One region of the Pseudoalteromonas sp. SWYJ118 genome, then DNA from elsewhere that is predicted to be linked to it. Evidence: predicted binding sites of a transcription regulator. Region 1 holds the regulator's gene; each other region holds the start of a gene.
What was found. The regulator sigma-54, encoded in region 1, starts transcription at its own class of promoters, with help from an activator protein. The targets are predictions, from matches to a motif close to GTTGGCACGNNNNTNGNNT.

Region 1 (10,646 bases):
CAGGTGCACGTGCTTTTAACGAGCCTATGTTTTCAAACTTGGCATTAAGCGTATATGTTTCGCCAGAGCCACTAATACCTGAATTGGCAACTTTAAGTGCAAGCATCGCAAACGCTAAAATGCCAAGTGCTACAAAAAAACCAACTAAAATTTCTAATTTCCGTGAATTCATTATCTATACCCTATTAGCTGGTAAACATTACCGCTGTCAAAATAAAGTCAAAACCTAAAACTGCTAATGACGAATGAACAACCGTTTCGGTGGTTGCTTTGCTGATCCCTTCAGAGGTCGGCACACAATCATATCCTTTATAAAGTGCAATCCAGGTCACCACTATGGCAAATACAAAACTCTTAATAATACCGTTTAGTATGTCTTGCTGAAACGATACTTGTGATTGCATGATTGACCAAAAGCTACCTGTATCAACTCCCAGCCAATCTACACCCACTAAGTGAGCGCCTATGATTGCTACGGCTGAAAATATTAAGGCAAGCAATGGCATGCTTATAAAGCCAGCCCAAAAGCGCGGTGCAATAATTCGTTTTAGCGGGTCGATTGCCATCATCTCAAGTGATGAAAGTTGCTCTGTTGCTTTCATTAAGCCAATTTCAGCAGTCAATGCGCTACCTGCACGTCCTGCGAATAGTAATGCAGTAACAACCGGGCCCAGTTCTCGCAATAAACTCAGTGCCACTAACGGCCCTAAACTATCCTCAGCGCCATAACCAACTAATACGGTGTAGCCCTGTAAAGCCAACACCATGCCGATAAACAAACCCGACACCATAATAATCAGCAACGATTGCGAACCGACCATATAAAGTTGGCGAACAAGTAACGGTGTGCCTTTTTTAAAATTAGGAACATGCGCTAGCGCACTAAACAGCATATAAGCCGAACGGCCAAGAGCCGCAAAACGTCCTAGCGTTTTATGCCCTAGCTTTTGAAATAAATCCAACATTATGCTTTTTCTCCAAGCAGTTCATCTGCATAAGCTTGAGCCGGAAAATGAAATGGTACTGGACCATCCGACAAGCCTTTTAAAAACTGTTGAACTAAAGGAGATTCATGATTGCGCATTTCATCAGGAGTACCACAACCAATTACCCCTTGATCGGCGATAATTATAACGTGATCGGCAATACTCATTACCTCCGTCACATCGTGCGTCACAATTAAAGACGATAAACCCAATACTTCGTTAAGCGACTTAATTAGCTTAACCAATACGCCCATTGAAATAGGATCTTGCCCTGCAAATGGTTCATCGTACATGATTAGCTCAGGATCAAGCGCTATAGCGCGCGCAAGTGCAGCACGCCTTGCCATACCACCCGATAACTCAGAGGGCATTAAATCTTTAGCGCCACGCAGTCCAACCGCTTGTAATTTCATTAATACAACTAATCGAATAAGGTCTTCACTTAGCTTTGTGTGCTCTCTTATAGGAAACGCAATATTGTCAAATACCGACATATCAGTAAACAACGCACCACTTTGAAAAAGCATGCTCATTTTAGTACGTGCTTCGTATAGCTCTTTGCGAGACATTTTAGGGATGCTGCCACCTTCAAATAAAATATCACCTGAATCTGGTTTAAGCTGACCACCAATTAAACGCAACATAGTGGTTTTGCCAATTCCGCTTGGCCCCATGATCGCAGTAATTTTACCTTTAGGAACGCTAAAACTCATATTTTTATATATGGTTCTATTGCCTCTCGAAAAGCTAACATCCTTGACTTCTACTATTGATTGCGACAAGTCGCTCTCCATAAAAATGTTCACTAGTGCACCTATTTTAAAGCTTTTTTGTCAAAGATGGAAAAAACAATTCGTAAGATTTTGTAATACACCCATAAAAAGGATTATAAGACTCGCTCAAAACAGCTTAACCCCGGCTTAAATTTTTAAATTAGCTGTTTTAAAGCAATGTTGCCACCTAGTTGACCTTACTCTTTTATTTATACTTTCATCTTGGCTTTTGTTACTATTCGCGCCATCTGTATTTTGTATAACTGGCTTAACACAATGGTTACCTCGTTTGTTATTTTAATTCTTGGTTTTGCAGCTCTTGTTTGGAGTGCAGACAGGTTTGTTTATGGCGCTGCGGCTCTTGCTAAAAACTTTGGAGTGCCTACACTTATTGTTGGTTTGACCGTTGTAGCAATGGGTTCTTCAGCACCCGAAATGATGGTTTCGGCATCTGCTGCACTGGCTAACAAAACAGACACAGCCGTTGGTAATGCTGTTGGCTCTAATATTACAAATATTTTACTTGTGTTAGGTATCACGGCTTTATTTCGCCCTCTTTCAGTTTCATCTAGTACGTTAAAACGCGAAATGCCATTGGTGATGCTCGTATCTTTAGTTACTTGGTATGTGTTTTCAGATAACTACTTTTCATTTAATGAAGGTGTTGCGCTTTTAGTTGGCTTTATCGTATTCATCGGTGGGTTAATTATTGTATCTATGCGTGCAAAAAACCAAGATGACCCATTTGTCTCAGAAGCCTGCGACGACGTACCTAGCAATGTACCTACAAAAAAGGCCGTATTTTGGTTAGTAGTCGGCATGATACTCCTACCTGTTAGTTCTCATTTTTTAATAGGTTCAGCTGTCGATATTGCTAAATACTTTGGCTTAAGCGACCTAGTCATTGGTTTAACAATTATTGCCATTGGTACTAGCTTGCCAGAACTTGCCGCTTCTATTGCGGGTGTACTTAAAAATGAAGACGATTTAGCACTAGGTAATATTGTTGGCTCAAACATATTTAATATTCTAGCTGTATTACCACTGGCTGGTATTATCAACCCTTCTGCAATTGACCCGTCATTAGTAAGTCGAGACGTATTAATTATGATTGGTGCAACACTTGCCCTAATTATTATGTCATTGAACTTTAGAGGCACCCAACGTATCAATAGAGTAGAAGGCGGCTTATTGCTAATAGCGTTTTTGGGTTACCAAGGGTATATTTTTAGTCAAGTAGGGTAAATAATGGCAACGCTAAATTTTATTGAACAAGGCCTTCGCGTTTTAGATGTTGAGCGCCAAGCACTTAGTGATATTGCACAATATGTAGATGAGAATTTTCATAACGCATGCCAATTAATGTACGACTGTGAAGGCCGTATTATTGTCATTGGTATGGGTAAATCAGGTCATATTGGCAATAAAATAGCAGCAACCCTTGCAAGCACTGGCAGTCCAGCATTTTTTGTTCACCCTGGTGAAGCAAGTCATGGTGATTTAGGTATGATCACTAAAAATGACGTGGTTATGCTTATTTCTAATTCAGGTGAGACCAGCGAAGTTTTAAATATCATTCCTGTTTTAAAACGACTTGGTGCCAAAATGATATCGATGACTGGCAATACGCAATCAACCATGGCGACCCTTGCTAATGTGCATGTGTGCATTAAAGTAGAAAAAGAAGCCTGTTCATTGGGTCTAGCTCCTACATCAAGTACCACTGCAACGCTTGCGATGGGCGATGCCATGGCAGTTGCATTATTAGAAGCTCGCGGGTTTACAGCTGATGACTTCGCGCTATCTCACCCAGGTGGTAGTTTAGGCAAGCGTTTATTACTTACTTTAAAAGATGTTATGCACAGCGGCGCAAATACACCTATTATTAGCGTTTCACAAACAGTTAAAGACGCCCTCATTGAAATGTCTGCTAAAGGTTTAGGTATGACAGCCATTGTTGATGAAAATCAGCAGCTCGTGGGATTATTTACCGATGGCGATTTGCGTCGTATTTTAGAGCAAAGAATTGATATTCATACAACACAAATAGATGTTGTTATGACTAAGTCATGCACTACGGCTACGCAAGATATTTTGGCTGCTGAAGCGCTTAATATTATGGAACACAAACGTATAAATGGCTTAATCGTCGTCAATGAGAAAAACCAACCTATTGGCGCATTAAACATGCAAGACCTATTAAAAGCAGGAGTATTATAAATGCAATTTGAAGAACTCTATCAACCGCTGAGCGATGATGCAAAAGCACGCGCTAAAAAAGTAAAACTACTTATATGCGATATTGATGGTGTATTTTCTGATGGCCGTATTTACCTTGGTAATCAAGGTGAAGAGCTAAAAGCATTTAATACAAAAGATGGTTTTGGCATTAAAGCGCTTATAAACAGTGGCTTTGAAGTGGCTGTAATTACTGGTCGTCATTCACAAATAGTGCAACAACGTATGAGCAGCTTAACCGTACAGCATATTTATCAAGGCCAAGAAAATAAGCTCATTGCCTATCAAGAGCTAAAAGACAAACTCAACCTTAGCGATGAACAAATTGCTTATATCGGTGATGATGGTCCTGACATGCCCGTTATGGAATTAGTCGGCTTTGCTGTTGCAGTAAATGATGCCCATCCACTTATTAAACGTTTATCACACTATGTAACGCAAATGCCTGGCGGCTTTGGTGCAGTAAGAGAGCTCACCGACTTACTTATGCTTGAAAATGGTAAAGCATTGACTACACAAGGCACTAGTTCATGAATGCAGCGCGCATAATATTAAGCGTTTTATTCATTAGCTGTATGGTTTGGCTTTGGTACCCTTATTTTACACAAACAAATATTGTGCCTCAGACTGAGCCTGAAGTTATTGCCAAGCCTGATTACATAGCCATAGAACTCAAACAAACAGCCTATGACGAACAAGGTAAAATTAGCCACAAAGTCACTGCGGCTAAAATGGAGCTATATCAACAATTAGGTTTTACGTTTTTTGAAAAACCTATTTTTACTTTATATAACGAAAAGCAAACGTGGCAAATAAATGCAGACGAAGCAACATTATACGAAGACAAACAATTAATTTTAGAAGGCAATGTGGTTGCCAAAAACTTAACCGATAACGCCATGATAGACAAAATCAATGCTGATAATATTCAGGTAGATATAAAGCTATTAACAATGCGTTCGGAGCAACCCGTTATCATCACTGGACCCAATTTAAAAATCACTGGTAAAGGCCTAGAAGCCGACTTAAAAACCGAAGTGATAAAACTAATTAACCATACGCGAACCATATATTATGACCAATAAAATATTAAAATCACTTATTATTCCTACACTTATACTAGCGTTTAATAGTAGTGCTGCAGAGCAAAACACGCAACCGGCTGCAAATCAAATTTCAATAAGCGCCGATAAGCAAGAAGGTCAATTAAAAGCTAATGTCGGGATTTTTGAGAAAAACGTTGAAATTATTCACGGTAACCGCCGTATCACAGCCGACCGCTTAGAAGTACATAAACGCGATGAACTTGGCGATAATAAACAATTATTAATTGCTACAGGTAGCCCTGCGCACTTTGAAGAAAAGCAATCAGATGGCACGACTATGAGCGCCAGTGCTGACGAAGTACGTTATGATGTATCTAAGCGTTTTTTAACGCTTGTTGGTAATGCACAAGTATCGCAAGCGGGACAAAAAATAAATGCTAAAAGCATTACCTACGATATAGAGCAGCAGCTAATCAGTGCCGAAAAAGATGAAAACTCAACTGACCGCGTTCACACAATTTTAGTACCAATCGAGACTAAAAAAAGTAAAAAAAGCGACAAAGGTCAACCATGAGCACATTAAAAGCAGAGCTATTAGCAAAGAGCTATAAAGGCCGTGAAGTTGTAAAAAACGTCGGCCTTGAAGTCAAAGCTGGCAGTATTGTTGGCTTACTTGGCCCTAACGGCGCAGGTAAAACTACCACGTTTTATATGATAGTAGGACTTGTACCTAGCGACAAAGGTAAAATATCGATAGACGATAACGATATTACTCTTTTACCTATGCATAGTCGTGCTAGATTAGGCATTGGCTACTTACCGCAAGAGTCTTCAATATTCAGAAAGCTGACTGTTTATCAAAACTTAATGGCCATTTTAGAAACGCGCAAAGAGTTAAATAAACAAGCTAGAGAAGACACTCTCGATAAATTATTAGATGAATTTAGCATACAACACATTCGTGATAGCCAAGGTATGGCATTGTCGGGTGGCGAACGTCGTCGTGTTGAAATAGCACGTGCGCTGGCAGCAGATCCTAAATTTATATTACTGGATGAACCATTTGCAGGTGTTGACCCGATTTCGGTATTAGACATAAAGAAAATAATAGAACATCTTAAAAATCGTGGGATTGGTGTATTAATTACCGATCATAACGTAAGAGAAACCCTTGATGTTTGTGAAAAAGCCTACATTGTTTCTCATGGGGAGCTGATTGCATCAGGTACTCCAGAACACGTATTAAATGATAAAACAGTACGCGATGTTTACTTAGGCGAGCAATTTAGGCTGTAACATTTACGCCATGTCTTTAAGCATCTGCTAGTATTAATTATAACAACATAAAAGGATTGTTAGAGATACATGAGGCAATCACTACAGCTGCGCATGGGCCAGCAACTTACAATGACTCCACAGCTGCAACAAGCTATTCGTTTGTTGCAACTCAGTACATTGGATCTCCAGCAAGAAATACAAGAAGCTCTCGACAGCAACCCGCTATTAGAGGTTGAAGAAGCAGACTATTCAGAAGACGCTGCAGGTAAAAACGAGCAAAAAGCAGATACAGATGACATAACTGTTAGCGCATCTGCCGATGATGCTCCAAGCGAATACGAACAAGATAGTGGTGAAGCACTTGCAAAAGACACGCTAAGTGACGACATGGCTATGGATGTTAGTTGGGATGAGTACATGAGTGCCGCCCCAGCAGCATCATCGGGTCCGATGCCTGAAGACGAATCAATATACCAAGGCGCCTCTACTGAAACGCTCCATGAGTATTTAATGTGGCAGTTACAACTAACGCCATTTAGCCCTACAGACGAAGCTATTGCTATTGCTATTGTAGAAGCCGTCGATGATTCAGGTATTTTAACACTAAGCTGCGAAGAGATTTTAGAAAGCTTTAATCAAGAAAACGAAGATGATAACGAAGTCGAACTTGATGAAATTGAAGCTGTATTAAAACGCATCCAACTGTTTGATCCTGTTGGTATTGCTGCACGTAGTTTACAAGAGTGTTTGTGTATTCAGCTTAACCAGTTTGATAAAGAAACACCTTACATTAATGAAACAAAAATGATTTTAACCGAGCATATTGATTTATTAGCTGCTCGTGACTATCGTACATTAATGAAGAAAACTAAGCTCAAAGAAGAAGAGCTTAAGGAAGTAATGACATTAATACATACTCTTAGCCCTAAACCTGCAGATACTATTGTAAGAGAAGAATCTGAGTATGTTATTCCTGATGTGTCAGTTAAAAAAATTAAAGGCCGCTGGGTTGTTGAGTTAAACCCAGACAGCATGCCTAAAATTCGTGTTAATAGCCAATACGCGGCAATGTCTCGCACTGTAAAATCCAGTGGTGACAGCCAGTTTATTCGCTCGCATTTACAAGAAGCTAAATGGTTTATTAAAAGCTTAGAAAGTAGAAACGACACGCTATTAAAAGTGACAAATTGTATTGTTAAGCAACAACAAGGCTTTTTTGAACACGGTCCTGAAGCCATGAAACCAATGGTTTTAAATGATGTTGCTGAAATGGTAGAAATGCACGAATCAACAATTTCGCGCGTAACAACCCAAAAGTATATGCACACACCCCGTGGTATATTTGAGCTTAAATATTTTTTCTCAAGCCATGTAAGCACCGAAAACGGTGGTGAATGTTCATCTACAGCAATCCGTGCGCTTATCCGAAAATTAATCGCAGCAGAAAACTCAGCAAAACCATTGAGTGATAGCAAAATAGCGGATATATTGGCTGAGCAAGGAATTAAAGTAGCGAGACGTACAATCGCAAAATACCGCGAATCTCTGGCTATTCCACCGTCAAATCAGCGTAAAAGTTTGATTTAAGACGCAAAAAAAAGAGGGTAATGCTTATGCAACTAAACTTAACTGGTCGTCACGTAGAATTAACCGATTCACTAAGAGACTATATTAATACCAAATTTGCGAAGCTAGAAAGACACTCTGATCATATTAATAATGTTCATGTCATTCTCGATGTAGAAAAATTAAATCAAAAAGCAGAAGCCACCATACACGTAAGCGGTGCTGAGCTATTTGCCTCTACAGAACATCAAGATATGTATGCCGCCATTGACTCGTTGATCGACAAGCTCGATCGACAAGTAATTAAACACAAAGAGAAGCTTGCTCGACACTAATATGATGAAATTAAGCTCACTTATATGCCAGGACTGCAGCAAAGCTGCGGTCCTTTTTAATAGCAAAAAAAGAATTTTAGAGTTCATTAGCGAACTTGCTCACGACAAACTTCCGTATTTACCGCAACAAGATATTCTTAATGCTTTAATGAGCAGAGAAAAATTGGGTAGTACAGGTATAGGGCGTGGCATTGCCATTCCTCATGGAAGAATGAGCGGTGCAGAAGAGCCTTTGGCTTTAGTACTCGTTAGCGAAACTCCAATAAATTTTGATGCGATCGATAATCGCCCTGTTGATATTTTCGTCGCACTCATCGTACCAGATGGCGATAACCAGCAGCACTTAAAGACTCTAGCAACCATTGCTGATAAACTAAACAACAAAGATTTTTGTAAACAGTTACGCAGTGCAAAATCAGATACTGAGCTTTACCAAGTTATTGTCAATCAATCATAGTTTTATAAAGGGTGTTAAATGGAGTTAATTATCATAAGCGGCCGTTCTGGTTCTGGAAAGTCGGTTGCTTTACGCGTTGTAGAAGATTTAGGTTATTATTGCGTAGATAATATTCCAGTTAACTTGCTTCCTTCATTAGTTCGCAGTGTGTCTGATAGCTATGATAAAATTGCTGTTAGCATTGATGTGCGTAACATCCCTAAACAACAAGATGAATTTAACGATATTCTTGAATACTTGCCTGGCTTTGCAAAACCTACGTTATTTTATTTAGATAGCGACGATCAAACATTGATCAAACGTTTTTCTGAAACTCGTAGATTACACCCACTATCAATTGACTCGTTGCCTCTTGATTTAGCCATCAAAAAAGAAAAAGAATTACTTGATGTATTAATCACCCGCGCCGACTTTATGATAGATACAACTGATTTAAGCGTTCATCAACTTGCTGAATCTATTCGTGAAAAGATTTTAGGTAAAAAAGATAAGCAACTGATTGTCACGTTTGAATCGTTTGGTTTTAAATACGGTATACCAAAAGAAGCAGATTACGTATTTGATGCACGCTTTTTACCCAATCCACATTGGGAACCTGAATTAAAACCTTTAAATGGGTTAGATCAACCTGTTAAAGATTATTTGGCCAATCACAGCATAGTGCAAAAATTCACATGGCAAATTCAAACATTTGTACAAACGTGGTTACCGCACTTAGAGCGAAATAACCGCAGTTATTTAACCATTGCCATTGGGTGTACAGGCGGGCAACACCGCTCTGTATATTTAGCGCAAACTATCGGTGAAAGTTTTGCAATGACACATCCCAATGTGAAAATTCGCCATCGCGAACAAGAAAAATAATATAGCTGAATAATCACCTGTTCAGCTTAAGTAGAGTAAGTTATGCATTGTGAAGACACTTTTTTAATAAAAAACAAATTAGGATTGCACGCCAGAGCAGCCACCGTGCTTGCCCAATTGGCAGTGCAGTTTGATGCGACAATTACATTATTTCAAGATGACAAAGAAGCCGCAGGCGATAGCGTACTTGCACTAATGTTACTTGAAAGTAGCCAAGGCAAAGAAGTAAAAGTTGTATGCAAAGGCCCCGATTCTGAGCAAGCTTTACATGCTGTTGGAGAATTAATAGCACAACGTTTTAATGAACAAGAATAAACAGTTATAAAAATAATGCTCGCATTACTAATGCCCCAACTAAAACAGATATATAAAATAAATACGGTTAGTGACGCCAGTTAACTCACCTCTCCCCATAAAATAATATAAAAATTTATAAAGGACGCCAATGCCTGAAGCTTTTGAACAAGATTACCCACTACAGCAACTAAAACAGGTGACTAAGTCACTCAATAGTGGTCAATTTGTTCAAGTTAGGCGCATGCTCGCAAAAACAGCTCCTTGTGATACCGCATTATTATTAGAATCATCACCGCATAAAATTCGCCGACTCCTTTGGCAGTTGGTTGATCCTGATGTGCAAGGCGATGTTCTTGAAGAACTATCAGAAGATGTTCGTTTAGGCATTATTGCCCAAATGGAACCTAAGCACATTGCAGCCGCAACAGAAGATATGGGCCACGATGACTTAGGTGAAGTATTACGTAGTCTGCCGGACACCGTTTATAAAGACGTTGTTAGCGCGATGGACATTCAAGACCGTGAACGTGCAACACAAGCACTTTCGTATCAAGAGCGTTCTGCTGGCGCGCTAATGAACACCGATACGGTGACCATTCGCCCTGACGTTACGCTTGATGTTGTACTTAGGTATATTAGGCTACGTGGCGAGTTACCAGAAGGTACCGATGACTTGTACGTTGTTGATAAGCATAACTGCTTTATAGGCGCTTTATCGCTGAGTACATTATTAACTAACCCGCCAGAAAAGATTGTTCGCGATTTAATGGATGAAGATTGTGAATCCATTCCAATCTCAATGGATG
Region 2 (7,350 bases), 360 kb from region 1:
TCGGCAATTTATTTATTTGATTATTACGGCCGGCTTCTAAAGCCATTGATTGCATTTCTTGAAATACAGCACTGTTTTGAATTTTCATAATTTATCTCTGACACGCAGTGAACTCTTACAAGTAATAAAGCACAAAGCATGCCAAATAATTAATCATTAAAATACAATAGGTTAACTTTAATTTGTGTTAGTCAGAGTTTTGACAACCCTAAGTTCGTAGCGCAAACTTAGGGTTTATAGGAGGTTATGCAGGAAGTGAAATACCTAAATCGCGCATTTGCGCTAGTTTATAACGTAAAGTTCGTGGGCTTATGCCCAACGTTTCGGCAACGTCTTTACGCTTGCCTTGGCAACGTGCAAGGGTTTCTAAAATAATGCGATGCTCTTTGTCTTTAAGCTCATCTTTATAGCTACCGGTATCTGCCGCTAGTAAACCTTGCTTAGGCTCATCCTCTGCATGCGATTTTTCATCATAATATGCAGAGCTTAGCGTGCTTTTATCAACGCCTTTATCTGCGTGAGCTAATTCTGTTGGCGATACTGTTTGCGCTGGTGCCAATGATGGCTCCATAACAAAGTTATTAGATACTAAGTTTTCGATAAAAATAGCATGCTCGTTTATTGTATCGCCACTTCGCAATATAAGTGCACGCTGTATAACGTTATCAAGTTCGCGCACATTGCCAGGCCACGCATGAGCCAATAACTTTTGCTCAGCAGCTTTATCTAAATATGCCATGGGCTCTTTGCTTTTACTTATATGGCGCTCAATTAAATGCTTAGCCAATACAATAATATCGCCAGGGCGTTGGCACAACGGTCGCCACATTAGTGGAAAAACATTAAGCCTGTAATATAAATCTTCTCTAAACTGATTTTCAGACACGGCTTCTTTTAAATCACGATTACTGGTTGCCAAAATACGTACATCGAGCTGGATTGTTTTACGACCCCCTAAACGCTCTACTTCACGTTCTTGCAGTACGCGTAACAGCTTTGCTTGTAGCCCTAAGTCCATCTCAGTAATTTCATCAAGTAAAATAGTCCCGCCCTGTGCTTGCTCAAACTTACCCGGACATGCTTGAATCGCCCCCGTAAAAGCCCCTTTTTCATAACCAAATAAAGTGGCTTCGAGCATATTTTCAGGAATAGCCGCGCAGTTAATCGCCACAAATGGCTCATTACATCGGCTCGACTTATCATGAATATAACGAGCGAGTACTTCCTTACCTGAACCACTTGGGCCAAGTACCATTACACTTGCATCAGAGCGTGCTACTTTACTTGCAAGCTCCAATAATTGAATACTAGTTGGGTCGGCAACAATGGGGCCGTCGGTTTCTTTTGCTTTTTCAGGCAAATAACGACTCACCATATTTAACAGCACTTCAGGTGCAAATGGTTTAGCCATGTAGTCAATTGCACCTAGGCGCATGGCTTCTACCGCATCGTCAATTGTGGCGTACGCCGTCATCATCAATACAGGTAAATCAGGGTGGTTTAATTTAATACTGCGTAGTAAATCAAGGCCACTCATTGCGCCCATTTGCACGTCGCTTACAACAAGCGAAAATTGATCTTTTTTAAGCAGTAACATTGCTTGCTCAGCACTGTTAGCTGCAACACATTCAATACCCGATATTTCAAGGGTATCTATTAAGGCTTCACGAAGCCCAGCGTCATCTTCGACAACTAAAATAGTGTTACTCATAATGATCCCTCTAATTTAGATGTTGCCTTAATAGGCAGTAACAAGCTAAAGCAGGCACCACCCTGCGTATTATTGGTCACATCAACACGGCCTTGGTGCGCACTAGCCACCGAACTCACTACAGCAAGTCCTAAACCTGTGCCCTGACTTTTTGTAGTAAAAAATGGTTCAAAAATTTTATCGCTTTGGCTTAAATCAACACCTGGGCCATTGTCGCTCACACTAATACGAACCATATCTAAATCTTTTAAATCTCTTTGTGCGCTAATTTTTACTTTTGCACCGCCGCCAATAACTTGAATACTATTGTGCACAAGATTTTGAATAGCACTGGCCAATGCCGTTTTATTACCGACTATTTGTATATCTGGCTCTGGTAAGCTTACATCCAGCTCACTTTCATTAAGTGCGACCATCGCATCAGCGCCCGCTTTAACTTCTGTTAAAAGCTGCTGCATTGAAACTTGCTCAACAACTTGCTGATCGCCACTTTTAGCAAATAACAGCATGTCGTTTACTTGAGTTTCTAAATCTTTTAAACGCGACATTAACTTTGTTTGAAAGTTATCGCGAGATGCTTCGGGTAAGCGCTTAGACCCTAAATTAGCAGCGTACAGCATAGCGGCTGAGAGCGGCGTACGGACTTGATGCGCCAGTGACGCAACCATTTTACCCAGCGCGCTTAATCGCTGCATATGTGCAACACGTTTTTGTAAACGGCGAGTTTCGGTTAAATCCGTCATTAAAATAAGTTGCCCAGGCTCTGGTGCTAAAGCAGTAATATCAAGTTTTATTAGGCGCCCGTCTTTTAAAGACACTTCGTGACCATCATCTTGATGTGGCCTAAAAGAGCGCTGAATAACATTAAACCAGCGTTCGCCTTCAAGTGGCTCGCCAAGCATATCAATCGCTATTTGATTCGCTTTTGCAATCAACCCTTTGCCATCAAGTACAACCACGCCTGCTGGCATGGTATCAACCAAATGCGAAAGCCAACTTGCTTGCTTGCGCAGATCGCTTAATTCACCAATGTACTCCTCTTGAAGTAAACATGGGTTATACTGATTTGCAGAAAAAAACTGTGGTTTTAGCACGCTAGCAAGGGCCATAATCAAATCTCGAATTGATGTAGATACATGTCTAAATGCACGATTTATACCAAAATTTATTTACATACTTATCATTAAGTTACATCAATAATTTGAGCGACATAAAAATGACGCACGCAAAAAGGAATAATAATGAGTGAGCAAATAAAGTGCCGTTGCCCGTGGCTCGACACCACTAAACCCGACTACGTTATTTACCATGATGAAGAATGGGGCGTCCCCCTTTATGATGATACAAAGCTGTTTGAATTTATCACTCTTGAATCCGCGCAAGCCGGCTTAAGCTGGTACACAATTTTAAAAAAGCGCAGCGGTTACAAAAAAGCATTTGCTAATTTTGATGTAAAAAAAGTAGCCCAATTCACACAGGATGACATTGAGAGACTAATGCTTAATGAGGGTATTGTGCGCAATCGCTTAAAAATTGCGGCAACTGTTAACAACGCTAAACGCTTTATAGAAATACAAAAAGAATTTGGAAGTTTTAGTAACTACCAATGGCAGTTTGTGGGTAATAAACCGATTATAAGTAATTTAAATAACGTTGAGGACTACCCAGCAATTACAGAGGCATCAACTGCATTTGCGAAAGATTTAAAAAAACGGGGTTTTAAGTTTTTAGGACCAACCACGGTTTATGCCCATATGCAGGCCTGCGGTATGGTTAACGATCACAGTAATGATTGTTTTAGAAAAGAAGAAATTATTGAGGCTTTTAGTAGTAAGTGATTAAAAGCCATAAAAGTAATTTGTTCACAAAGAGGTTAAGAGACGCTGCGCTATAGAGAAGTAACGCGTAAGTTGGCTATGGTTTCTCATTTATCCTCGTTTTTCACGCGAGCAGTCTAGCGTCTACAACAAAAGTAAAAACCGTGTAGGTGCGAATTTACTTCGCGCTCTTGCTAATATTTTTTAAGTAAAGTGCGGTATAAAACCGCACCTACAAAACGAGGGGTTATTTATCTACTGTGTTTGGCCAATTTATAACTAAACACTGACAGCTGCTTTTAAACCTTAATCTCTTGAAAGATTATACTTTTTCATTTTCTCAACGAGTGTGGTTCTGCGAACACCCAATATCTCTGCAGCGCGAGCCACAACGTAATCATAGCGCTCTAACGCTTGGGTTATTAAGCTTATTTCGAGCTCGGCTAAATAATCTTTAAGTTCAATGCCATCATCAGGCAACAGCCCACTACCCGTTTGGCTAAACTCAGCATCTGGCTCAGTTTCGTAATCGCTAAAACCGGTGCTAAATATATCGTTAAAGGCGTCTTTTTCCATTAACTCTTCAGGGTATTCAGGCTCGTAGGCTTCAACTTCAATGTAACGATATTTATTAGGTAAATCGGGAATATCAACCACTTTCTCAGGAAACATAATAACCATTCGTTCCACTAAGTTAGCAAGCTCACGAATATTACCAGGCCAAGCATGTTCTTTTAAGCTCTCAACTGCGCGCTCGGTAAACTTAGCGGTAGAACCTGTTTGGTCGTTAACTCGGCGCATTAACTCCTTTAAAAGCAGCGGTATATCATCAGCACGTTCACTCAGCGATGGGTTTTCGATAGGAAATACATTTAAGCGGTAATATAAATCTTCCCTAAAACTGCCCTCTTCAATCATTGTTTCAAGATTACGATGCGTGGCCGCAATAACGCGTACATCAGCCTGAATGGCCTTTGTACCACCAACACGCTCGTAGCTGCGTTCTTGCAATACTCGCAGCAACTTAACTTGCATTTGCAGTGGCATATCGCCTATTTCATCTAAAAATAGCGTTCCACCTTGAGCTAGTTCAAACCGCCCTTTACGAGCCGATATAGCACCAGTGAACGCGCCTTTTTCGTGGCCAAATAGTTCACTTTCGAGCAGCTCAGCCGGTATAGCACCACAGTTAACTGGTACAAACGGTCCATTAATACGCTTTGAAAGCAAGTGTACATTACGGGCAACCACTTCTTTGCCTGTGCCTGATTCGCCTAAAATTAAAACATTAGCGTCGGTTTTTGCCACTTGTTCAATTAAAAAGCGAACATCTTTTACGGCCTCTGTTTCACCAACAAGTCCATCAAAAATTTTATGTGGTTTAGTATGCTTATGCTCGTTTGGCAGCATACGCTGATACTGCTGGCAATCGTGAAGTAACTGAGTTGTCACTTCGTGATTAAATGGCTCGCAAATAAGCCCCACCACATTAGCTATACTTAATAGTGGTTTTAGCGTTTCGCCAATTAATAAAAACGGTAATGTTGGATAGCGTTTAATTAAGCTTTCGTGGTCAAGTGATTGCAACGCTCCTAAAATAATCATGCATTCTTGCTGCTGATATTTTTTGCATTCTTGTTCAAAGCAGTCTTCGCTTAATAGTTCAGCAGCTTCACCAATAAAGCCAAGTGAAGCATTTAATCCTATTGCGCGGTTGTTATTATTATCTAAAATCAAGATCATATTTAGCGAGCCGTACTTTCACTAATTTGTATAATTAGTTAAATTGTAAGCCAGTTCAGCATGGATGCAAGTGATAGCGGCAGTTTTTTGACATAAACGCCAAAAAACAGACGGGTTAGTTAAGTCAATCATACTTAATGGTTAATCATTAAGTATGGGTTATAGTTTTAACTTAGTTATTACTTAGCCATTACCTAGCTATTACTTAACTGTAACTTAGCCCTAAAAATTAATTTACTCGGCAATAAAAATGCTATTGTTAGTAAATAAACTCAATTATAAATTTAAGTTGAAGTTACAAATGCCGATATATAGATAAGTGAAAATGCTTGGCATTAATATTGCTTTGTTTTTATAAAAGTATAAAAGCTTTATTAGATTTTTATATAAGTTTTTATATTAGCTTTCACATAATTTTATCGTTTTAAATTTTAGGATTTTCCCATGGCTCATGTCTCAGTAAAAAAATACAGTCAAGTTCGTGCTAGCAGCATTGCCGAAATGGCACCTTACGAACAAATAAACCTTATATTCAGTAATATTATTGGTCGTTTAGCTGCAACAAAGGGCTTTATTGAGCGCAAAGAAATAGCAAAAAAAGGTGAAAATATTTCAGCATGTATTTTGTTATTTGGTGCACTGCAAGATGCACTTAATTTAGAAGTAGAACAAGACCCTAGTATTTCTAACAATTTATTGGCACTTTACGATTACTGCCAACGTCGCTTAACGCAAGCTAACCTACATAACGATATTGAAGCAATTACTGAAGTATCAAGTATAGTTAAAGAAATTAAAGAAGGTTGGGATAATATCCCACTAGATCAACGCAACCCTGCGGTTTAATTTTAATTATGGATTCGCAAACACCAATAAGCCATGCTGAGCAGATACAAGCATTACTTAGTAACATTGAAGTGTTGGTAAATGATAATAATGCAGACGAAGCTCAGCCTCTTTTAGACACTTTAAATACTAAACTAAAGCAATGGTGCGAAAGCAGCGGCGGCCCAAGTGCAGAGCAATTAGAATTAATTCAGCTTCGTATCAACACTATTTTAGTAACAGCGAATGGTGCAAAAAACGAATCTTCTAAAGCTATTATTAAACATAAAAAGTCAGGAAAGGCGATAAAAGCTTATAAAGCCATCTAGTGAATAGGTTTAATAAACTACCTTTATTCAAACTAAATACATGGCTATATCTTACTATTTGAATCAAAGAGCAATACACAAAAAAAACCGCTAAGTTTAAACTTAGCGGTTTTTTATTAAATCTATAATATTCTTACTCAGCTATTAATTTGATTGCCTAACTACGCCTGGCATGTTCTCTAATTGAGCTTGGACATAGCTGCTGGTGTTATTAAGGCTCGCCACCAATAAATCCATCGCATTATATTGAGAATATAAACGAGCTGATAACGACTCCATTTTACTTGTTAAACTTTCTCTTTGATCATCTAAATCATCTAACTGATTTGTTTTACTATCAATTCTGTTTTGGATAATACCGTCAGAATCTGTATAAAAACTAACTAAATCATCAAACGACTGTGCAAAGCCATCATCATTACTACCAACAAAAAATTGCTGTACTAAACTAACATCGGATTTAATTTGATCATTCAATGTGTCACTATCCAAGCTAAGCACACCATACCGGTCAGTTGTTACTCCTAATTGTGAAAGTGATAACGAACTCCCTCCTACATTTACTGAATCTGTTATTGTATCTCGCAGTTTAGACATTACACCACGTAATAATGAGTCCCCAGCCATTACGCCAACGCCATCTTCACCTGACGCACCTAAGGTGTTACTAAGCTCTAACAACTCGTTGTAACTACTGATAAAACTATTTAAACCTGTTTTAATATTATTATTGTTCTCAGTAACTGATATGTCGCTTATGTCGTCATCGATGTCATGCAGTTTCTTAACATTAATGTCAACACCATCAATAACATTGCTAAACTCATTAGTATTACTTGATACAGTCAACGCACCATCAATTGTTATCTGTGCATTTTGTGCAGCGTTTACTTCAGTTAGATTAGTAGTATGGTTAGCTGGATCT
Region 3 (7,350 bases), on a different contig from region 1:
GCAAAAGACATTAGTGAACTACAAGCTAAAGAAGAGTACCAACAAAAAATAATTTGGCGACTCAGCGCTGCTATTGCATTTATTTTAGTGATTGCTTCATTATTTTTATTTTATCGGCAAGCCCGACAACGTCAAAAATATCACGATATTTCATTAACAGATTATCTAACAAATTGCCCTAATCGCAGAGGAATAATGCGCGCAGCAGAAGCAAAGCTTGGTGAAGGTAAAATGACGATAGCAATTGTTGACTTAGACTACTTTAAAAAAGTTAACGACCATTTTGGTCACGATGTTGGAGATTTAGTTCTTATTGCCTTTGCAAAAGCTGCAAAAGAAACACTATGTAATGATCATCAGTTTGGTCGTTACGGCGGCGAAGAATGGTTATTTGCACTAAATACGGTTGATGAACGAATAATTCGCGATATATTTGACCAGCTCGCCATTAGCTTCGCCAAGCATTGCAGTAATATAGAAGACTTTCCTAGTGATACAAAAATCACCTTTAGTGCAGGGGCCTCTGTAAGTGGCCCTTTAAAAAGCACACTAGATGTTCTTATTAAACATGCAGATAAATTACTTTATAAAGCAAAAGAAAACGGAAGAAACCAAGTCGTTGTTGATTAAATAAACACAGCTAAAAGTATTGGCTCATTTACTTGACTAAAGCCCATCTAAGATCATTTTTTTGATGGTCTTTGCTTTTACAAAATGATCTAATTTATGGGTGTGTATCCACCAAGTAGCAGCTTCCATAAGTAGCGCTGGGTCGTCGTTTTTATTAGCAAAAAATGCATAAAAAGAAAGCCCTACATTTTCGCCTTTAACTGCTATTTTTTTATCGCATACGGTAATTATTTTTGCTCTTAGTTCTTCCCTCATACATACCTTATTTAATTATATTTTTACTATTAAAATACGCCATTTAAAACGCTAACGATTAGCTGTAAAAGGCTTCTATCAACCAAGCCATGATTCTCAAGCTCTTTATTAGGCGTATTTACTTTTGCAGCTTTGCATTCATTATCTAATATCTCATTTTTACGTGTATCGGTTTCGTATGCAATATCTGCTTGTTCCATACATTTTGCCGAGCCTGCGTAAGGCTGTGCCGCACAAGCGCTTAGTAATAAAAAAAGTGGAATTGCTATCAATAATTGCTTCATAACTAATCCTATTTTTACGTAACTTATTTACTTTAGACTATAGCTGCAAGTTAGCCGTATTTACTTTTCTACCTCCATTACAAAAAATTCAAAAAAGAACGTACCTATAGCATCAAAAAAAGTGTCGTTTTTTTCATCCTTTTTAATTTGTGCGCTAATGCATTGATTATAAACTTCTGAGCTTGTTTGAGCGCCATTTCGATCAACCGTTTCGGCCTCTTCAATGCATAAGTTAGGGTCAGAACGTGGGGCTGTACTACATGCACTTAATAAAGCGCACAGCAATAATGCGGCGATGGGGCTTTTTGTGTTCATCCTTAAACTATCCTATTAAGTTAACGTGCTACCTGCATTTATACCGATTGGTATTATATGTGGGAGTAATACATATAGATTGTACCTAAATAATGTTGCGACTTTATCACTGCAATAAAATAAACAACCAGTAAATATTTGTAAGGTTCTGTAGGGATTTATACTCACTTCTATAATTGAACTACGTAAAAGCCTGAAATTATTGCATTCATATCACTGTAAAATTTACAGTGATAGCAGCCCAAAAATAAAAAATCAAAATAAAAGCAATAAAATACATCAACTTAATATTTGGCATTTAGTTTGCTAGTTAGTGACATAAGCAAATAAATTGTAAAAGGATTAGTTATGAATATTTTTGAAGCACTACGTCATGACCATGACAAACAACGAGAATTGGTAGATGCGCTTATTCAAACGCACGGCGACACAGAGCAGCGCCACACGCTAATGGACGAGCTAAAAACAGAACTAGAACAACACGCAAAGTTTGAAGAACGTTACTTTTACAACCCACTTATGTTTGATGACTTAACTCATGAAAAAGCGCGCCACAGCGTAGCTGAACATCACGAAATTGATGAATTAATTGAACAACTTGAAGATACCGAAATGAGCTCGTCTGCATGGTTAGTTGCAGCTAAAAAACTGCATCATTTAGTACATCATCATTTAAGTGAAGAAGAACACGAAGTATTTCAATTAGCGGGTAAAGCACTAACCGAAGGGCAAAAACAAAGCTTGGCAAAGCAGTATAATGATGCAATGCACTAATACTTTTTATTTGTGAGTAACTTTACTCACAAATAATTGAACCACCTTATATACACTCCCTTGTGTACTATTGGTTATAAGCCACTTGGCTTATAACCATTTTTTTAAGCCTATATGCTAACTCTTCTCTAGTAAGGGTGCTTCTGTCGGATCAAAAATTCGATACGCCACTAGCTTTAAACCATCGTTAATAAAAAACCACACCAAAGCATATGCCCACACAGCAAGTGCCCATCCCCATCCTAGTGGGGTCATAAACACACCATAAACAGCAATAAGTGTTGCTATAACTTGCGTGCCAAATACGGCGACCATTAATATAGCAGACGGTTTAATAGACCAAAATGGACCTCGGGTACGCGCTAAAAATATAGTCAAATGCCCTGCTACAGAAAGTAATAAGTACATTAATGTTTGAAGATGAGGACGGTCGAGTTCAAATACTTTATCTCCTAAGTAAAATAAACCAAAGGCTGCAATTGGCCCTACAATTCCCAGCACAGATGCAATACCTAAAACGAGCCGCATATTCCATGTCTCGGGCTTATTTTGATAATGCACATTGTCGTATGCAATAGACAAAATGGCGGCATCGTTAAGTAAAGCAAGCATTACAATCATGACTGCTGTTAACGGATAAAAGTTAAAAATTAATATCGCCATTGTCATAAAGAGTAGTACGCGCAGTGTTTCAGCAACCCTGTAAATAGCGTAACTGTTCATGCGTTGAAATATTTTTCGGCTTTCTTTAACTGCATCAATAATAACCGACAAGCCATCGGTCATTAACACAATTGATGCTGCTGAACGCGCTGCATCTGTAGCACCCGATACAGCAATGCCACAGTCAGCTTTTTTAAGTGCTGGCGCATCATTTACGCCATCTCCTGTCATGCCAACAATGTGCCCTCTATGCTGAAGCACATCAATAATATGGTATTTATGCTCAGGGAATACTTGTGCGAATCCGTCAGCACTCTCGATAGAATCATCTAACTGTGTGGCTTGATGATACTCAGTTGCACCAAATCCACTAGCATCAAGAATGTTTGTCCCTAAACCCAGTTTACTTGCAGTTTCGCGCGCAATGGCCACTTGGTCGCCCGTGACCATTTTAACACTCATACCCATTTCTTTTGCATCGGCAATGGTTTGTATTGCTTCTTCACGCGGTGGATCAAAAAGTGGCAATACGCCTATAAATTGCCATTTACCTTGCTCGTCTGTTTTAGCAACCGCTAAAGAGCGAAACCCACGTGCTGCAAATTCATCTATTGATGCCTCAACTTGAGTTTTAACTGCCTCAATATTAGCCGACAAAGCTAAAATAACCTGCGGTGCACCTTTGGTCACTTTAAATGTTTTGCCATCATCATTTTTAACGATTGCTTCAGTACGTTTGCTCACAGGATCAAATGGCTGAAAATGCTCTATATGATAAGAATCTAGATGCTGCTCAGCTTTTACACTTTGTAATACTGCTAAGTCAATCGGATCGTTATTTTCTGAGCGAGATGCTAATGCCGCGTACAATATAACTTGCTCAGCAGAGCCTTTATTTATTGAGTTTTCGATATAAAACGGGTCACCCAACGTTAATAGGTTTTGTGTCAATGTGCCGGTTTTATCAGAACAAAGAATATCAACACCCGCTAGCTCTTCAATTGCAGCTAAACGTGTTACAACCACTTGCTTTTTAGCCAATAAACGAGCGCCTACAGCCATAGTAACTGATAGCACTGTTGGCATTGCAACTGGTATTGCAGCAACAGTTAATACGAGTGCAAACTGTAATGTGGTGATCATTGGATCATCGCGAAACAAAGCAACAATAACTATAAGCAGTACTAAAGCCGCAGCAAGCATTATTAAATAATTACCAATTTTAAGCACTGCACGCTGAAAATGACTTGCGGTTCGCTCCCCTTGCACTAACTGTGCTGTTTTACCAAAAAAGGTATTAGCGCCGGTTGCGTATACTATTGCCTCTATTTCACCTTGGCGAATAATAGAGCCCGAATAAACAGTTTCACCCGCCGACTTTACAACCGGTAACGACTCACCCGTAAGTGATGATTGATCTACTTCTACTGAATCACCATCGAGCAAACGCGCATCTGCAGGCACTATATCGCCCATCCGCATTCTAATAACATCACCTGGTACAAGCTCGCTGGCATTTAAATTTTGCCATTGAGTATCGCGGCGTACTCTCGCCTTATTTGCTAATTTTGCTTTTAATGCAGCAATTGCATTGCCCGCTTGGTGCTCTTCCCAAAAGCCAACCAATACGTTGGACAACAATAATACAAGAATAATAAAAAAATCAGCCCAGTGCTTAGCAAGCGCAGATAAAATAATAGCAGCCTCGATCATCCACGGTATTGGTCCCCAAAAGTAAGATAAAAATTTGAGTAGTAGGTTTGTTTTTTCTTCAACTAGTTCGTTAGGTCCATATTGTGCCAATCTTTGTGTGGCATCAGTTTGGCTTAACCCGTCGGATGATGTTTTTAGCTTTGCTTGTAATTGTGCTAAATCGAGCTTGCTCCATTCATCGCAATTTTGATTATGTGAAGACTTGTTTACTGAACGATTTGATGACTGATGCGCTGACGAAATTTTAACCTTTTCCATACGAGCCTTCTATACAACATTGAGTTGAATAACTTGAGGTAATTAAAACCTACTAACCGTATAGCTAACATAAACTAAAGCTGTCGATATTGTTCTTACAAATATATTAACTTTGATCTAACGCAATATTTAAGATGAAATAATATAAAAAGGATTATTTTTAGAAGATGACAAAGAGATTGGATTATTAGAAGAAGTGCTCAAAGGCTATACATTGGGCTGAAATAGTAAATAACTCAGCCCAATGTATTTTTAGCTACAACCTTAAGGGTATAGCTATTGTTCTATTACTTTACAGTAAATTTCACGTCTTGGTCGCGTAATAAGTAAAGTGCAAAACACGCAGCCCACATTGGCCATGCAGTGAAGAATAATAAGTTGTTAAAGCCATCTATATACTGGTTGTACGAAGAAAGCGTAGATAAGCCATGCATTACAAAAATGATACCGTAAGTTATGCGCTTTTTAATACCCGCTAAAAATGCCAATACTAATACAAGTTGTAGAGCACCGATAACATAAGCAACTATGTCAGATGAGCCACTAATACCGTAAAAATGTTCAAAAATACGTGCGCTATGACCAGGGTTTACGAATTTATCGAACGTCCACATAACCATTACAATAAATACGCCTAAACGCAAAGATAAAAGTGACCATTGCAAACGGTTTTGCACATCAGAACTCATTGAACCTGTCATAAAATTTCCTTAAATGAATATTAATAAACGTTGAAGTAACCTAGACCGTATAAGTTATTTTTTATTTCAAAAAAATTTAATTATTTTAAATAAAAAAGTAATTAAGCCTTGTAGCAATAAAAGTGAAGCTTATTTTAGGAATTTTAAAATGCTGCGTAAAAGTTAACAATTTTAAAATGTTAGCAGGTAAAAAGTAGTCTATAATTAAAAAAGCCCATTAAAAGCAAATATTTACATTCACTCTAATACAATCGCTCTATTAATATTTTATCAACTAATAAAACAATAGTACTTAATTACCACCTTTATAATGCATCCGTTTTGTTATGTTCTAAAAAACAAAAAGAATCGAAATTTACTGAAATTTATTTTTAATCCTTTCGGTCTTTATCGCCAACAACATTTTAACCGTAGAGAGAAAACGTTTGAAACACGCATATTTAGCACTTTCCCTAGCCACCATATTAAATACACCACTTAATGCTTTTGCAGCCGAAGAATCAAAAACAACAAAAGATGGCGCAATAGAGCGCATTGAGGTGGCAGGCCAAGTTATTAAATCTCAAGGTCTTTCGGTTAAAAACGCCACTGTAGACGGCCCGTTTGGCGACAACTTAGCCCTACAAGATATAGCCCGATCAGTAACACCAATTTCAAGCGAGTTAATAGAGCAACTCAATATTACGACTTTACAAGACGTGCTCGCAGTAAGCCCTAATACCTATTCAGCCAGTGGTTTTGGGGCACCCAGTTTACCTACTATTCGTGGGCAACTAGGTGAGCTTTTTCAAGATGGCACACGCCGCCAAGCCGGTAATAACGGCTTTGGTGTGCCCTTATCGTTCAACTCTATAGAACAGATAGACGTGGTAAAAGGCGCGCCGCCGGTATTATTTGGCTCAAGCCAACGCAACGGTGGTTTTGTAAACTTACATTCTAAAAAAGCATCAACTGACGAAAGTAAAGGCAAAGCAACGGTATCTGCAGGTCGATGGGATCAGTACAGTGTTTTAGTGGATTACAGTGCACCCATTGTAAAAGATAAAGTAGGTTTTAGAGTAAGCGCTGAACACATAGATAACGGCAGCTACTACGATTTTTCAGGCACAAAGAGCGACAGCTTATTTGCATCATTACGCGTATTACCTGATGACAAGAGCAGCTGGGATATTAACTTTGAGTTATATCAAGTTGAATTTACCGATAACGCAGGTATTAACCGCCCTACTCAAGCGCTAATAGATAATGGCCTTTATATTACCGGCCAAGGCGTGCAAGCAAATGGCAGCACAGTACCGGCAGCAGGTTCAATAATCTCACCAACTGGGCAAGTAAAAATAGATCGCAGTACAGTGCTTACCGATCCTGATAATCAAAACGAAGCCACTACTTATTTACTACACAGCATTTATAAGCGTGAACTTTCCAACAATGCATCAATAAAAAACATTACGTATTTTCAGCACTTACAACGCGAAGAAATTGCACAAAATAGCTTTGTTGAAATTATAGATGGTGCCGATACCGCGCAAAACCGTACCGAGCTTACCTATCTTTGGAATAGCGACCAGCAAACAATTTTTGCATTTGATGTGCGTTATAACCGCGTATTAGGCTACAGCCAATTTACAACAGAAGCCGATTTACCTATTGATTTAACAGGCCCACTTTCAAACCGCCGCATTCCTTTAACTGATGTACAACAAGCGCGTTTAATTGAAATTAGCCCAGGTATATTTGTATCCCCTGGTGGTCAA

Region 2: fliS (flagellar export chaperone FliS) is a predicted target of sigma-54. The motif match lies at 5,600-5,618, and genes of this name have one in related genera.
Region 3: I6F48_RS13635 (hemerythrin domain-containing protein) is a predicted target of sigma-54. The motif match lies at 1,775-1,793, and genes of this name have one in related genera.

The regions. Positions count from the first base shown of each region.
Region 1 is NZ_JADYXC010000001.1:102,760-113,405, reverse strand. Features, by position in the region: gene mlaD (outer membrane lipid asymmetry maintenance protein MlaD) at 1-172, opposite strand, end outside; gene mlaE (lipid asymmetry maintenance ABC transporter permease subunit MlaE) at 186-965, opposite strand; gene I6F48_RS00585 (ATP-binding cassette domain-containing protein) at 965-1,780, opposite strand; gene I6F48_RS00580 (calcium/sodium antiporter) at 2,036-3,004, shown strand; gene I6F48_RS00575 (KpsF/GutQ family sugar-phosphate isomerase) at 3,008-3,979, shown strand; gene kdsC (3-deoxy-manno-octulosonate-8-phosphatase KdsC) at 3,980-4,531, shown strand; gene lptC (LPS export ABC transporter periplasmic protein LptC) at 4,528-5,082, shown strand; gene lptA (lipopolysaccharide transport periplasmic protein LptA) at 5,072-5,617, shown strand; gene lptB (LPS export ABC transporter ATP-binding protein) at 5,614-6,339, shown strand; gene I6F48_RS00550 (RNA polymerase factor sigma-54) at 6,409-7,908, shown strand; gene hpf (ribosome hibernation promoting factor) at 7,935-8,222, shown strand; gene ptsN (PTS IIA-like nitrogen regulatory protein PtsN) at 8,227-8,679, shown strand; gene rapZ (RNase adapter RapZ) at 8,698-9,543, shown strand; gene I6F48_RS00530 (HPr family phosphocarrier protein) at 9,586-9,858, shown strand; gene mgtE (magnesium transporter) at 9,989-10,646, shown strand, end outside.
Region 2 is NZ_JADYXC010000001.1:463,199-470,548, reverse strand. Features, by position in the region: gene fliE (flagellar hook-basal body complex protein FliE) at 1-88, opposite strand, end outside; gene I6F48_RS02180 (sigma-54-dependent transcriptional regulator) at 245-1,711, opposite strand; gene I6F48_RS02175 (sensor histidine kinase) at 1,708-2,820, opposite strand; gene I6F48_RS02170 (DNA-3-methyladenine glycosylase I) at 2,953-3,549, shown strand; gene I6F48_RS02165 (sigma-54 dependent transcriptional regulator) at 3,835-5,271, opposite strand; gene fliS (flagellar export chaperone FliS) at 5,716-6,117, shown strand; gene I6F48_RS02155 (hypothetical protein) at 6,126-6,425, shown strand; gene fliD (flagellar filament capping protein FliD) at 6,570-7,350, opposite strand, start outside.
Region 3 is NZ_JADYXC010000014.1:65,005-72,354, reverse strand. Features, by position in the region: gene I6F48_RS13655 (tetratricopeptide repeat-containing diguanylate cyclase) at 1-630, shown strand, start outside; gene I6F48_RS13650 (DUF6500 family protein) at 667-885, opposite strand; gene I6F48_RS13645 (hypothetical protein) at 915-1,169, opposite strand; gene I6F48_RS13640 (hypothetical protein) at 1,230-1,484, opposite strand; gene I6F48_RS13635 (hemerythrin domain-containing protein) at 1,833-2,258, shown strand; gene I6F48_RS13630 (plasma-membrane proton-efflux P-type ATPase) at 2,376-4,892, opposite strand; gene I6F48_RS13625 (hypothetical protein) at 5,180-5,593, opposite strand; gene I6F48_RS13620 (TonB-dependent receptor) at 6,019-7,350, shown strand, end outside.